DNA from 3 places in the Burkholderia lata genome. Region 3 is predicted to be linked to each of the others. Evidence: predicted binding sites of a transcription regulator. Region 3 holds the regulator's gene; each other region holds the start of a gene.
The links. The regulator FliA, encoded in region 3, starts transcription of late flagellar genes. The targets are predictions, from matches to a motif close to CTAAAGTTTNNNNNNNNNNNGCCGNTA.

Region 1 (4,315 bases), 350 kb from region 3:
GACAGCGCGGTGTGCTGCTCCGCTTCCTTCGCGAATTCGTGCAGCACGTCCTCGACCTGCTCGCGCGTGACGTTCTTCAGCGCGGCCATCGCGGCGCCGATCTTCTGGACCTCGCGCGGCGCGAGGAACTTGAATACCTGCGCGGCCTCTTCCTCGCCGATCGACATCAGCAGGAGCGCGCTCTTGGTCAAGCCTTCAGCGTTCATCGGACACCCAGTTCTTCACGACGGTGGCGACGATCTTCGGATCCTGGCGGGCGATCGTGCGCGCGTAGTCGAGGTTGCGTTCGTAACGGTTCTTTTCGCTTTCGAACCCGAGCAGCAGCGCGTCGGGCTCCTCGGACTTCTCCGGTCCCGGCAGGCCGTCGAGCGCGACGGAATCTTCCGGTGCCGCGAGCGCCGGTGCGACCGGCTCGGGCGGCGGGAACGCACGGCGCATCGCCGGGCGCACGAACATGAAGTAGAGCGCCGCGGCGGCCGCAGCGATGCCGAGCCACTTCGCCGCTTCCTTCGCCATCGCGATCATGTCCGGCTGGCGCCACCACGGCAGGTCGGCGTACGGGTCGCTCACGGTCGAGAACGCGCTGTTCACGACGTTCACCGAGTCGCCGCGCTTCTCGTCGTAGCCCATCGCATCCTTCACGAGCTGTTCGACCTGCGCGAGCTTCGCGGGCGGCAGCGGCTGCATCGTCACGTGGCCCTTCGCGTCGGCGACCGGCTGGTAGTTGACGACGACCGCGACCGACAGCCGCTTCACGCTGCCCATCGGCTGCTCGAGATGGCGGATCGTCTTGTCGACTTCGTAGTTGGTCGTCTGGTCCTTGCGGTCGCTCACCGGGGTTGTCTGCGGCGCGTTCTGGCCGTTGCCGGCGACGATCGGCGCGGAAGCCGGTTGCGGCGGCGTGTTCGACAGCGCGCCCGGCACGCCCGACGCGCCGCCCTGCGCGAGTTCGGTCGCGCTGCTGGTCTGCTGGCTGCGGATCGCGGATTGCTGCGGATTGCCGTTCGGGCCGTAGCTTTCCGACGTCTGCTCGATCTTCGAGAAATCGAGGTCCGCGCTGACCTGCGAGCGCGCGTTGCCCGTGCCGAAGATCGGCGCGAGGATCGCGTCGATGCGCTTCTGCGTGTTGTGCTCGACCTGCTGTACATACTTGAGCTGGCTCGCGTCGAGGCCGGATGCCGACGCGGTCTGGGTCAGCAGGTTGCCGTCCTGGTCGACGATCGTCACGTTCTTCGCGGGCATGTCGGGCACGCCGGACGACACCATCCGCGTGATTGCCTGAACCTGGCCCTCGTCGAGCACGCGGCCCGGGTAGAGGTCGACGAACACCGACGCGCTCGGCGCTTCCTTGTCGCGCACGAACACCGACGGTTTCGGGATCGCGAGATGCACGCGCGCGCCGCGCACGGCGTTGATCGATTCGATGGTGCGCTGCAGCTCGCCTTCGAGCGCGCGCTGGTAGTTGATCTGCTCGGCGAACTGGCTGATGCCGAATTTCTGGTTGTCCATCAGCTCGAAGCCGACCGAGCCGCCTTTCGGCAGCCCCATCGCGGCGAGCTTCAGGCGCGTTTCATGCACCTGGTTCGACGGCACGAGGATCGCGCCGCCGGCATCGGCGAACTTGTAGGGAACGTTTGCCTGCTGGAGCGCGGCAATGATTGCGCCGCCGTCGCGATCCGACAGGTTGCTGTACAGCACGCGGTAGTCGGGCGCACGGCTCCACAGCACGAGCGCGGTGATGACGGCGACCGCGAATGCGACGGCGATCAGGAACGGCAGCTTCGGGTTGCCCTTCATCCGCGAGATGCCGGGGATGCGTTCCGCGAAGCCGCCAAGCCCGAAGTCCGCGCCTGCGCCACCCGCGCCCGGCAACGCGGCGGCCGCGGCGGCGCCGGGCGCCGGGCTGGCGAGGCCCGCGCGGGCGTCTGGGTTGATCAGCGAGTTGGCCTGCGAATCCATGCGTCGAGTTTCTCCGGAGCGGGACGACTGAGCTCGCTCGGACGAGCGGGCGGACAATGACACGATGCGATTATCGTGACCCGGGCCGTACTCCGATCGACCGAAAAGAGCGGGGTTTCCCCCGTACTTTCTCGGCTTTGACGCGCGTCACGCTGCTATCCTTTTTCGGAATCCGGCATGGCGCGCGTGGTGCGGCGCCGGCGGATCTCCCGGTGCGTCCGGGTCTCTTCTCTCAGTTTCGGGGACAGCATGACGGCGAACGTCAGCGGAATCGGTTCGGTGTTGCAACAGATGCAGTCGATGGCCGCGCAGGCGTCCGGCGGCGTCGCGAGCCCGACGGCGGCACTGGCCGGCTCGGGCGCGGCGACGGCCAGCACGTTCGCCAGCGCGATGAAGGCGTCGCTCGACAAGATCAGCGGCGACCAGCAGCACGCGCTCGGCGAGGCGCAGGCGTTCGAGGTCGGCGCGCCGAACGTGTCGCTGAACGACGTGATGGTCGACATGCAGAAAGCCAACATCGGCTTCCAGTTCGGGCTCCAGGTCCGCAACAAGCTAGTGAGCGCTTACAACGACATCATGCAGATGTCGGTGTGATAAGGGCGGCTATGCGGGGAAAGCTGTCCGTGGACGGCCATCCGGGCGGGTCTGCGGACCGGCCCTTCTGCGCCAGGCGGCACGCTCCGCTTGCCTAAAGCTTTCCAAATCCCTTCCGATAACTCCGGTGAAGGCCGCGTCGTGCGATGCACGGCCGCGGTTCCCGTATAGCCAAGGCATAACAAGGAGAAGCGCATGTTTTCCCCAGGGCACGCTGGAGCCAGTGCGTACGCGCGTGTCGGCGTCGAGACGGGGGTGATGGGCGCCTCCCCGCACCGGTTGATCGCGATGCTGTACCAGGGCGCGCGGCAGGCGATTGCGCTGGCGCGCCTGCATTTGCAGCAGGGCAATGTGTCCGCGCGCGGCGAAGCGATCGGCAAGGCGATCCGGATCGTCGACAGCGGGCTGAAGGCGTCGCTGAACCTCGACGCGGGCGGCGAGATCGCCGAGCGGCTGGACGCGCTGTATGCGTATATCGGCCGGCGTCTGCTCGAAGCGAATGCTCAGGCGAGCGACGCGATGCTGGTCGAAGTCGACGGGCTGCTCGCGACGCTCGAGGAAGCATGGACGGGGATCGCCCCGGAAGTCGCGCGGATGGCCGCGCAACAGGCAGTGGAAGCATCACGATGAATCGCAAGGCCGAATACTTCGAACGTTACGAGGCGCTCGCCGCCGTGTCGGGCCGAATGCTGGGCGCCGCCCGCAGCGCCGACTGGAGCGCGTTGCCGGGGTTGCAGGCCGAATTCATGCGGTTGGTCGACGGGCTGAAGGAAGCCGATCCGGGCGTCGTGCTCGACGAATCGGATCTCGGCCGCAAGCTCGACCTGATCCGCCGCATCCTGGCCGACGACGCCGCGATTCGCGATCTCGCGAGCCCGGACGTCGCGCGGCTGTCCGCGCTGTTCGAGGCGCGGCGCTCGACCAAGGTATTGACCGATCTCTACCGCGCGCGCGGGTAGGGCCCGTTTCCGGGGAAACGGGCGCGGGAGCGCACGAATCCGCTGTGGCAGGCGCGCAGTTCCCGCGGGCGGCACCAATGTGCCGTTCCCGGATTCGCAACGATGTGGCTGAGATAAGCAGGCTCCGATCATGACCGGTATCGACTCCGTTGCGGCCGCGCTGCTGGCGAGCCGCCTCGACAGCTTGCTGACCGGCACCGTGTCGGCGCCCGCCGGCGGCGGCGCGACCTCGCAGGTCGGCACGCCGGGCACCGGCGCGTCGTCCACGCCTTCGGCCGGCAGCCCGCCTGCTGCGCCGCCCGCTTCCACCCAGACTGCGCTATCCGATGTCGGGCGCGTGCTCGACGCGATTTCGCGCGTGGGCGGCGACTCGACGCCGGCCATTGCCGGGCGCGCGCCGCTGCTGGCCGACCCCACCGTGCTGCTGACCGACACGGCTGCGCCGGCCGCTTCCAATCTTGCTGCGTCTTCCACGCCGGCTTCCGCTGCTGCGTCGTCGGCTGCTGCGGCGCGCGAAGCGGCTGCGACTTTGCCGGTCGCGGCGCTGCGCGCAGCGCTCGCCCAGGCGGTGAGCGAAAGCGGCCTTTTCTACGAATCCCATCTCGCGCAGTGGCTGGCCGGCCAGCGTCCGCTCGCGGCGCTGATGCGCGAGCCGCAGGCGCGCCTCGCGGCCGCGCTCGCGCCGGCCGATCCGGACGCCGCACAGCACGGCTCGACCGACCTGCTCGACGAGCTGCTCGCGCAGCGCCCGTCTTTGCCGGCGGCCGCGCGGGCAACGGCGCAGCCGGGCACGCCGGCCCAGG
Region 2 (4,315 bases), 400 kb from region 3:
CGCCGGCGTAGTGGTTGGCGGGCTGACCGAGTTGTCGGTCACGGTGTAGGTCGGCGCGGCGGCCGTGCCGCCAAATGTGATCGAGAACTGATGGCCGTTCGTCGCGATCGACGGGTTCGTCACCGTGACCGCGCCGATCGTGCCGGTGCCCGTGTTGCCCGCGCGGGCCGACGGCACCGGCGAGCTGCCGATCGCCGGCACCGACATGAAGACGGCCGCGCCCGTGTCGCCCTGCGACACGGTGCTCGAATCGGTGATCTGCACCTGGCGCGTGCCGGTGTCGCCGACATAGGCAACGCTGCCGCTCGGCGTCGTCGAAAACGGCGCCGCCGAATTCTTCGTGCCGGCGAACAGGTAGTTGCCCGCGCCGTCGTTGGTGTTCGCGAGCGTCATCAACTGGTCGCGGTAACCCTGCAGCTGCGTTGCGAGCGCCGAGCGGTCGCTGTCGGACATCGAACCGTCGCCGGCGCGCACGAGCAGCGACTGCGTGTTCGTCAGCACGGTGCTCACGTTCTGCAGCGTCTGGTCCTCGGCCTGCAGTGACGCGAGCGCCGCGTTCTGGTTGGTCGCGTACTGCGACAGCGTCGCCGACGCCATCGACAGCTGCACGGCCTGCGCCGCGCCCGCCGGGTTGTCCGCCGCCGTCTGCAAGCTCACGCCACTCGAGATCTGTTGATACAGCTGCGCAAGCTGGGCCTGCTGATCGTTCATTTGTGAAACGTTCAGCTGGAAGAACTGGGCGCTGGAAATCCGCATCGCTTCTATCCCTCGAATCCGGTCAATTGAACAGGCCGAGCACGGTCTGGAACAGCGTCGCCGCCGTCTGGATCACCTTCGCGTTCGCCTGGTAGAACTGCTGGTACTGCATCAGGTTGGCCGCTTCCTCGTTGGTGCTCACGCCCGACACCGACTGCTGCGCCTCGGTGATCTGGCCGATCAGCCCGGTCTGCGCGGCGCTCGACGATTTCAGCTGGGTCGTCGTGTTGCCGATGCCGTTCACGTAGCTCGCATACGCGCCCGTGAGCGTCGTCGTGCCGTTGCCGAACGCCTTCGCGTTGACCAGCTTCGACAGCGCGAGCGCGTTGGAGCCGTCGCTGGTGCCGCCCGCATACGGCCCGATCGTGAACGAGTCGCCGGTCGCCGGTGCGCCGGACAGCGTGACGCTCACGCCGTTGAGCGCGCCCGCGGCCGTTCCCGACATCGTCATCGTCGCGCCGGCCGCCGGATCGTACGGGACGGTGTCCGTCGGGTTGTTGATCGTGACCGACGTCGGCGGCGTGGTGCCGATCGTCACCGTGGTGCCGACCGGGAACCCCGTCAAAGTCTTCGCCGTCGCGTCATAGGTCAGCTTGGTCGTCGGCACTTGATAGCCCGAGGTGACGCCGCCCAGCGTGATCTTGCCCGTGCCGGTGTTGGTGCTCGCCGCCGACGTGACCGCCGGCGAGGCTGCCGCGATCGCCAACGCGCTCGTCGTGGCGAGGCCGAAGCCGTTCAGCGCGCCGCGCGTCGGCAGCACGGTGAACTTGTCACCGGCACTCATCGAGCCCGACGGGATCGAGAAATTCAGCCCGCCGAGCGAAACCGGCATCGGCCCCGCCTTCTGGTCGACCACCGCGCCGCTCGCGCGGTCGGTCAGCGTATAGTTCGCGCCGTCGAAGGACAGCGTGTAGTCGCTCGTCGTCGGCTGCGACGCGTTCGCGAACGACACGGACAGCGACGCGTTGCCGGTATTGCCCTGGTTCGCGTACACGGTCGGCGACGGCGTCGTGAACAGGTTGCCGCCCTTGTTGCCCGACAGGTCGATGCCGAGCGCGTTCTGCGCGTTGACCTGCGCGGCGAAGCTGGTCGCGATCGCGCCGAGCTGAGCCTGCGCGGGGTCGAGCGTCTGGCTGCGGAACGCGAGCAGGCCGCCGAGCGTGCCGCCCGACAGCGACGAATCGGGCAACGGCTGGTTCGGCCCCTGCGGCTTCGCGCCGGCGATCCCCTGCGACACGACGGTCAGTTCGCTCGGATCCGACGGCGACGTGACGGCCGCAAGCTGGTAGCTCTTGTCGGCGACGACGAGCGGTTGGCCACCCGACATGAACACGCTGTAACCGCTGTCGTTGCGCACGACCTGGATACCGGTCAGGCCCGACAGGTTCGACACCGCGAGGTCGCGCTGGTCCAGCAGCTGGTTCGGCGGCTGCCCTTGGCTGCTCGCCGCTGCGATCTGCTGGTTCAGCTGCGCGATCTGCGCGGTGTACGTGTTGATCTGCGACACGGTGCTGGTGAGCTGCGTGTTCACGCTCTGGCGCAGCGCGTCGTACTGCTGGCCGGCCGCGTTGAGCTGGTTGGCCAGCGTCTGCGCGTTGCTGATCGCGGTCTGTCGCACCGACGGGTCGGACGCGTTGTTCGCGACGTTCTGCAGCCCGGTGAAGTAGCTCGTGATCCCGGTCGAGATCCCCGCCGTCGGGCTGCCGATGTAGTTGTTCAGCTGCGCGACGAGCGTGTACCACGTCGACAGCGCACCGCCCTGCGTCTGCGCGGTGTTCAGCTGGTCGCTCAGGTACTGGCTGTACTGCCGCTGCACGGTGACGGTGTTCACGCCTTGCGGCATGTAACCGCTGCCCGAGTATTGGCTGCTCGCTTCCGCATACACGGGCCGCTGGACCGAATAGCCGGGCGTCGCCGCGTTGCTGATGTTGTTGCCGGTCGTCGTGAGGCCCCAGAGCGCGGCATTCAGGCCGCTGACGCCGAGGTTCATGAGTGTGTTGGACATGCGCGATCCTGATGAGCCGACCGCACGTCGCGGCCGCCGGGTTGCGTGACTCCCGGTATAACGGCCGCCAATCGAAAAAATTGAGGAAAAAATGCACGTGCGACGCACACTCGCGCGTCGCCGGTTCAAGCGTGCGGCCGAGGGTGCCGCAAACGCCGTGCGGGCCGCCCCGGGCGGGGCCGGCCGCCGCTTGCGCGTCAGGCCCGCGCGAGCGAGCGGCGCTTCATTTCGAGCTGCGTGATCAGCCGCTGCAGCGTGTTTTCCGCGCTGCCCGGCAGCGACATGTAGCGGAAGCCGAGCTGGTAGCGTCGCGACCCGTTCGGCATCTGCGTCGAACGCTGCGACACGAGCTGCAGGTCGAGCGACAGCTTGCCGTGGCCGGTCAACTCGAGCTCGACGTCGGGCAGCGTCGTGCCGACCTCGAGCGCCTCGACGCGTTCGTCGGCCGTGCGCAGCCCCACGCCGCCGAGCGACAGGTTATGCACTTCGAACAAGAAGCTCTCGCCGTCCGGCAGCTTGCCGCGGCACAGGAACGGATCGACGATCGGCGCATCGACGCGGAAATACTCGCGACGCTGGATGCACATCAGCACGTCGGGGAAATCGGCGACGAACGCGGGCAGCCCCTCGTAGCGCGTCTCGCGCGGCGTGCCCGTGGAGAATTCGACCCGCACGCCCTCCGGCGCGGCCGCGAACGTGCAGTGCGACGCGCCGAGGATGCTGGCGTTCTGCTCGGATAGCGCACCCCAGTCGAACGTGAACGTCCGCGCGCCGACATCCACCTCGAGCAGGCGCGTGACAAGCTGGCCACCCGGGTACTGGACGGTCAGGAAATCGCCGCGATTGACGAGGTTGCGCAGCTGCACGCCGATTTCCAGCGGATTGCGGCGGGCATAGTCGGGCCCGGAGTGGCCTGCATCCAGGCTGGGGTCCGTCGACGTTTCGATATTCATGGCTAGCCGGTCTTTCTTGTCATGGGCGCCCGGGCAACCGGTGCGCAATAAAACCGGGCCAGAACGGGGGCCCGGTCGCAGGTCTCTCACACTTAGCGGCAGTGCTGACCGAAAGTTTAGATCGAATTGGGGATTTTTTTCGCGCAAACGTTGAAACCGCGCGCGGCGGGCTGCCGGGCGCGGTCCAGAGGGTACAACGGCGGTCGCCGGCGGGCCGGTCAGCCGATCTGCTGCATGATCGAAATCAGCTTCTTCGCGTAGTTCGGGTCGGTCGCGTAGCCGGCCTTCTGCATCCCGTGCGCGAAGCCTTCGACGCTGCGGCTCGCGCTCAGCACGCCCGAGTAGCGCGGGTTGTTCTTCAGCAGGTTCGCGTAATCGGTCATCGCGTGCTCGTACGAATCGTACGCACGGAATTTCGCGACCACGCGGCGCGGCGTGCCGTTCACGTACTCCGTGGTCAGCGCCGACACCGTGCGACCGGTCCAGCCCTTGGTCGCCTTGATGCCGAACACGTTGTAGCTCGTCGAACCGTCGCCCGCGCGGATCTCGCGCTTGCCCCAGCCCGATTCGAGCGCGGCCTGGCCGACGATGAAGCGCGCCG
Region 3 (4,315 bases):
CCGGGTGCGGCGCTGGCCCGTCCGGCGGTCAATCCGTATGCAGCAGGCGAAGGCGGGCTGCCGGACGTGTTCTCGTCGGTGTTCGGCGCAAGCGCCGAAGCAGACGACACGGTGGCGCAACCTTCGGCGATCGATGACGCTGCGCTGGCCGCGGCGGCGCCGTCTTCCGCCGCCGCCCCGACTGCCGCCGCCCCGGCCGCTGCTTCCGAACCCGCACCGTGGCTGGTCGAGCACGCGAAGCGCCTGACGCAGCAGCGCGATGCGCTGATGGCGCGTGCGCAGGCAACGCCCGCCGCGCCGCAGGCGAGCGTGCCGGCCCCGCAGGCCGCCGCGAGCGCGACGCCGCCCGAGTGGGCACGCGACATCGTGCGCGACGCCGAACGCCGGATGCCGGCCGCCGCCACCCGCGCGCCCGACACGAACGCGAACGCGAACGCCGCGTATGCCGCGAAGGCGGCCGAGCGCACGCGCGTGTCCGCCGACGCCGCCGCCGCGGTGGCCGACGCCGTGAAGTCGCGCATCGAGCGGATCGTCAACGATACGGTGATGCAGGAGCTCGGCGAGCTGCGCGGGATGATGGAAGAGCAGTTCGACAGCCTGATGTGGCACGACCGCCAGCGTCGCAGCGCCGTGCATGGCGCGCTGACGAAGCACCTGTTCGCGGCCGGTTTCTCCGCGCAGCTCGTGCGGATGCTGGTCGACAACATGCCGGCCGGCGACGGCGCGCAGACCTTCGAACAGGCCACCGAATGGGCGCAGTCGGTGCTTGCGTCGAACCTGCCGGTGCTCGAAAGTGAAGATGCGCTGATGGAGCGCGGCGGCGTGTTCGCGCTGATGGGGCCGACGGGCGTCGGCAAGACGACCACCACCGCGAAGCTCGCTGCGCGCTGCGTGATGCGCTTCGGCGCGAGCAAGGTCGCGCTGCTGACCACCGACAGCTACCGGATCGGCGGCCACGAGCAGCTGCGCATTTTCGGCAAGATCCTCGGCGTGCCCGTGCACGCGGTGAAGGATGCGGGCGACCTCGCACTGGCGCTGTCCGAGCTGCGCAACAAGCACATCGTGCTGATCGACACGATCGGCATGAGCCAGCGCGACCGCGCGGTGTCCGACCAGATCGCGATGCTGCACGGTGCGAACGCGCCGGTTCAGCGCCTGCTGCTGCTCAACGCGACGAGCCACGGCGACACGCTCAACGAAGTCGTGCAGGCGTACCGCAGCGCGGGCGAGCATCCGGACCTGGCCGGCTGCATCCTCACGAAGCTCGACGAGGCGACCCACCTCGGCGGCGTGCTCGACACGGTGATCCGCTACAAGCTGCCGATCCATTACGTGTCGACCGGCCAGAAGGTGCCGGAGAACCTGTACGTCGCCTCGACCAAATTCCTGCTGAAGAGCGCGTTCTGTGTACCGCGCGACGGCTCGCCCTTCGTGCCGCAAGACGAGGACATGCCGACGCTGCTTTCCGCACTGACCGCACGTTCCACCGCCGAGCTGCACGAGGTGCGATTTGGATAAACGAATCATCGATCAGGCCGAAGGGCTGCGGCGCCTGCTGGCCGGGCGCGCATCGCGCATCGTCGCGGTGACGGGCGGGCCGGCGGGTGTCGGCTGCACGTCCACCGTGGTGAGCCTCGCGGCGGCGCTCGCGTCGCTCGGCAAGGATGTGCTCGTCGTCGACGAGCGAGCCGACGTGCATTCGGCCAGCGCGACGCTGGCGGGCGCGTGGCTGCGTGACGGCGAACGCACGCGGGTCGCGGCCGGCTTCAGCCTGTGCGCCGCCGCGCGGCTCGCACGCACCGGCTACACCGATGCACAACTGAGCGATTTCATCGACGGGCCGGCCGACATCGTCCTCGTCGACGCGCAGATCGGCGCCGACGGTTCGTTCTCGGCGCTCGCACGCGAAGCGCACGACGTGCTGGTCGTCACGCGGGTCGCCGCGCAGGCGATCACCGAGGCGTATGCGTGCATGAAGCGGCTGCATTTCGCGCATGCGTTCGCGCAGTTCCGCGTGCTGACCAATCACGTCGGCAGCCATGCCGACGCGAAGGTCGCGTTCGACAACCTCGCGGGCGTTGCGAGCCGCTACCTGACGGTGTCGATCGCCGACGCGGGCTGCGTGAGCGCCGATCCGCTCGTCGAACACGCACGCGAGCTGATGCGTGTGGTGGTCGATGCGTTCCCGTCGTCGGCCGCCGCGCGCGACTACCGGCAGATTGCCGCCGACCTGCTGTATTGGCCGATGCGCCCGCGTTCGGGTGCGGGCCGCGCCGTGCACGCGGGCGGCAAGCCGTCGTATGAGGCGGGCGCGGCACACGCCGCGTGAACGCCACCGGAAGGAGAGAGCCATGATGTACAACGCTCAAGGAAAGATGTCCCAGGCCGACGTGCTCGCGCAATATGCGCCGCTCGTGCGACGCCTCGGGCTGCAGCTCGTCGCGAAGATGCCGGCGAGCGTCGACCTCGACGACCTGATTCAGGCCGGCATGATCGGCCTGATGGACGCGGCCGGCCGCTACAAGGAAGACCAGGGCGCGCAGTTCGAGACTTACGCGACCCAGCGTATCCGCGGCGCGATGCTCGACGAGCTGCGCAGCAACGACTGGCTGCCGCGCAGCCTGCGCAAGACGTCGCGCGAGGTCGAGCACGCGGTGCACCAGGTCGAGCAGAATCTCGGCCGCTCGGCGAGCGAGACCGAGATCGCGCAGCACCTGAACATGCCGCTCGACGAGTACCAGGGGATGCTGCAGGACCTGCACGGCAGCCAACTGATCTATTACGAGGATTTCGACCGCGCGGCCGACGACGAGCCGTTCCTCGACCGCTACCGCGTCGATCACGCCGATCCGCTGTCCGCGCTGCTCGACGAGCACCTGCGCGAAGCGCTCGTCGAGGCGATCGAGCGGCTGCCGGAGCGCGAGAAGCTGCTGATGTCGCTGTACTACGAACGGGGTCTGAATCTGCGCGAGATCGGCGCGGTGCTCGAAGTGAGCGAATCGCGCGTGTGCCAGCTGCACAGCCAGGCCGTCGCGCGCCTGCGCGCGCGGCTGCGCGAACAGGCGTGGGTCGGCGCGGAGTCCTGACCCTTTCTTGACGGCTGCACGCGCCGACGCCGCGCGCTTGCGCCGTCGGCGCGCAGTCGTGCGCCGTGCTTGCGCATTCTGCGCGCCGATTTGCTACAATCCTCTCCGCTTTCCGAGGAGCGTTGCGACGGACCACTCTGCGTCCGCCAGGCTCGGAAGGCTTCACCAAGCAGCTTGTGCGGCACAACCGCGTCGGCCCCGCTTCCTGAACGGCGCTCACGTCACCAATCTAGAAACTTTTTAGAAAGGAGGGCGTGATGAACGCCATTATCGATTCCAAAGCTTCCAACGATTACGTCGTCGCCGACATGGCGCTGGCCGGCTGGGGCCGCAAGGAACTGAACATCGCCGAGACCGAAATGCCGGGCCTCGTGCAGATCCGTGACGAATACAAGGCACAGCAGCCGCTGAAGGGCGCGCGCATTGCCGGTTCGCTGCACATGACGATCCAGACGGGCGTGCTGATCGAGACGCTGAAGGCGCTCGGCGCGGACGTCCGCTGGGCCTCGTGCAACATCTTCTCGACGCAGGACCACGCCGCTGCCGCGATCGTCGAAGCCGGCACGCCGGTGTTCGCGTTCAAGGGCGAATCGCTCGACGAATACTGGGAATTCTCGCACCGCATCTTCGAATGGCCGAACGGCGAATTCGCGAACATGATCCTGGACGACGGCGGCGACGCAACGCTGCTGCTGATCCTCGGCGCGAAGGCCGAGAAGGACCGTTCGGTGATCGCGAAGCCGACCAACGAGGAAGAAGTCGCGCTGTACAAGTCGATCGCGCAGCACCTCGACGCGGACCCGACCTGGTACTCGACGCGCCTCGCGCACATCAAGGGCGTGACCGAAGAAACCACGACCGGCGTGCACCGCCTGTACCAGATGGAAAAGGACGGCCGCCTGCCGTTCCCGGCGTTCAACGTGAACGATTCGGTCACGAAGTCGAAGTTCGACAACCTGTACGGCTGCCGTGAATCGCTGGTCGACGGCATCAAGCGCGCGACCGACGTGATGATCGCGGGCAAGGTCGCGGTCGTCGCGGGCTACGGCGACGTGGGCAAGGGCTGCGCGCAATCGCTGCGCGGCCTGGGCGCCACCGTGTGGGTCACCGAAATCGACCCGATCTGCGCACTGCAGGCGGCGATGGAAGGCTACCGCGTCGTGACGATGGAATACGCAGCCGACAAGGCCGACATCTTCGTGACGGCCACGGGCAACTTCCACGTGATC

Region 1: fliS (flagellar export chaperone FliS) is a predicted target of FliA. The motif match lies at 2,648-2,674, and genes of this name have one in related genera.
Region 2: flgK (flagellar hook-associated protein FlgK) is a predicted target of FliA. The motif match lies at 2,820-2,846, and genes of this name have one in related genera.

The regions. Positions count from the first base shown of each region.
Region 1 covers NC_007510.1:3,578,119-3,582,433, reverse strand. Annotated here, with positions in the region: gene fliG (flagellar motor switch protein FliG) at 1-206, opposite strand, end outside; gene fliF (flagellar basal-body MS-ring/collar protein FliF) at 196-1,959, opposite strand; gene fliE (flagellar hook-basal body complex protein FliE) at 2,209-2,553, shown strand; gene fliS (flagellar export chaperone FliS) at 2,749-3,183, shown strand; gene BCEP18194_RS22205 (flagellar protein FliT) at 3,180-3,512, shown strand; gene BCEP18194_RS22200 (flagellar hook-length control protein FliK) at 3,643-4,315, shown strand, end outside.
Region 2 covers NC_007510.1:3,526,355-3,530,669, forward strand. Annotated here, with positions in the region: gene flgL (flagellar hook-associated protein FlgL) at 1-756, opposite strand, end outside; gene flgK (flagellar hook-associated protein FlgK) at 779-2,761, opposite strand; gene BCEP18194_RS21965 (flagellar brake protein) at 2,959-3,714, opposite strand; gene flgJ (flagellar assembly peptidoglycan hydrolase FlgJ) at 3,933-4,315, opposite strand, start outside.
Region 3 covers NC_007510.1:230,594-234,908, forward strand. Annotated here, with positions in the region: gene flhF (flagellar biosynthesis protein FlhF) at 1-1,518, shown strand, start outside; gene BCEP18194_RS06920 (flagellar biosynthesis protein FlhG) at 1,511-2,329, shown strand; gene BCEP18194_RS06925 (RNA polymerase sigma factor FliA) at 2,352-3,086, shown strand; S-adenosyl-L-homocysteine riboswitch at 3,195-3,311, shown strand; gene ahcY (adenosylhomocysteinase) at 3,344-4,315, shown strand, end outside.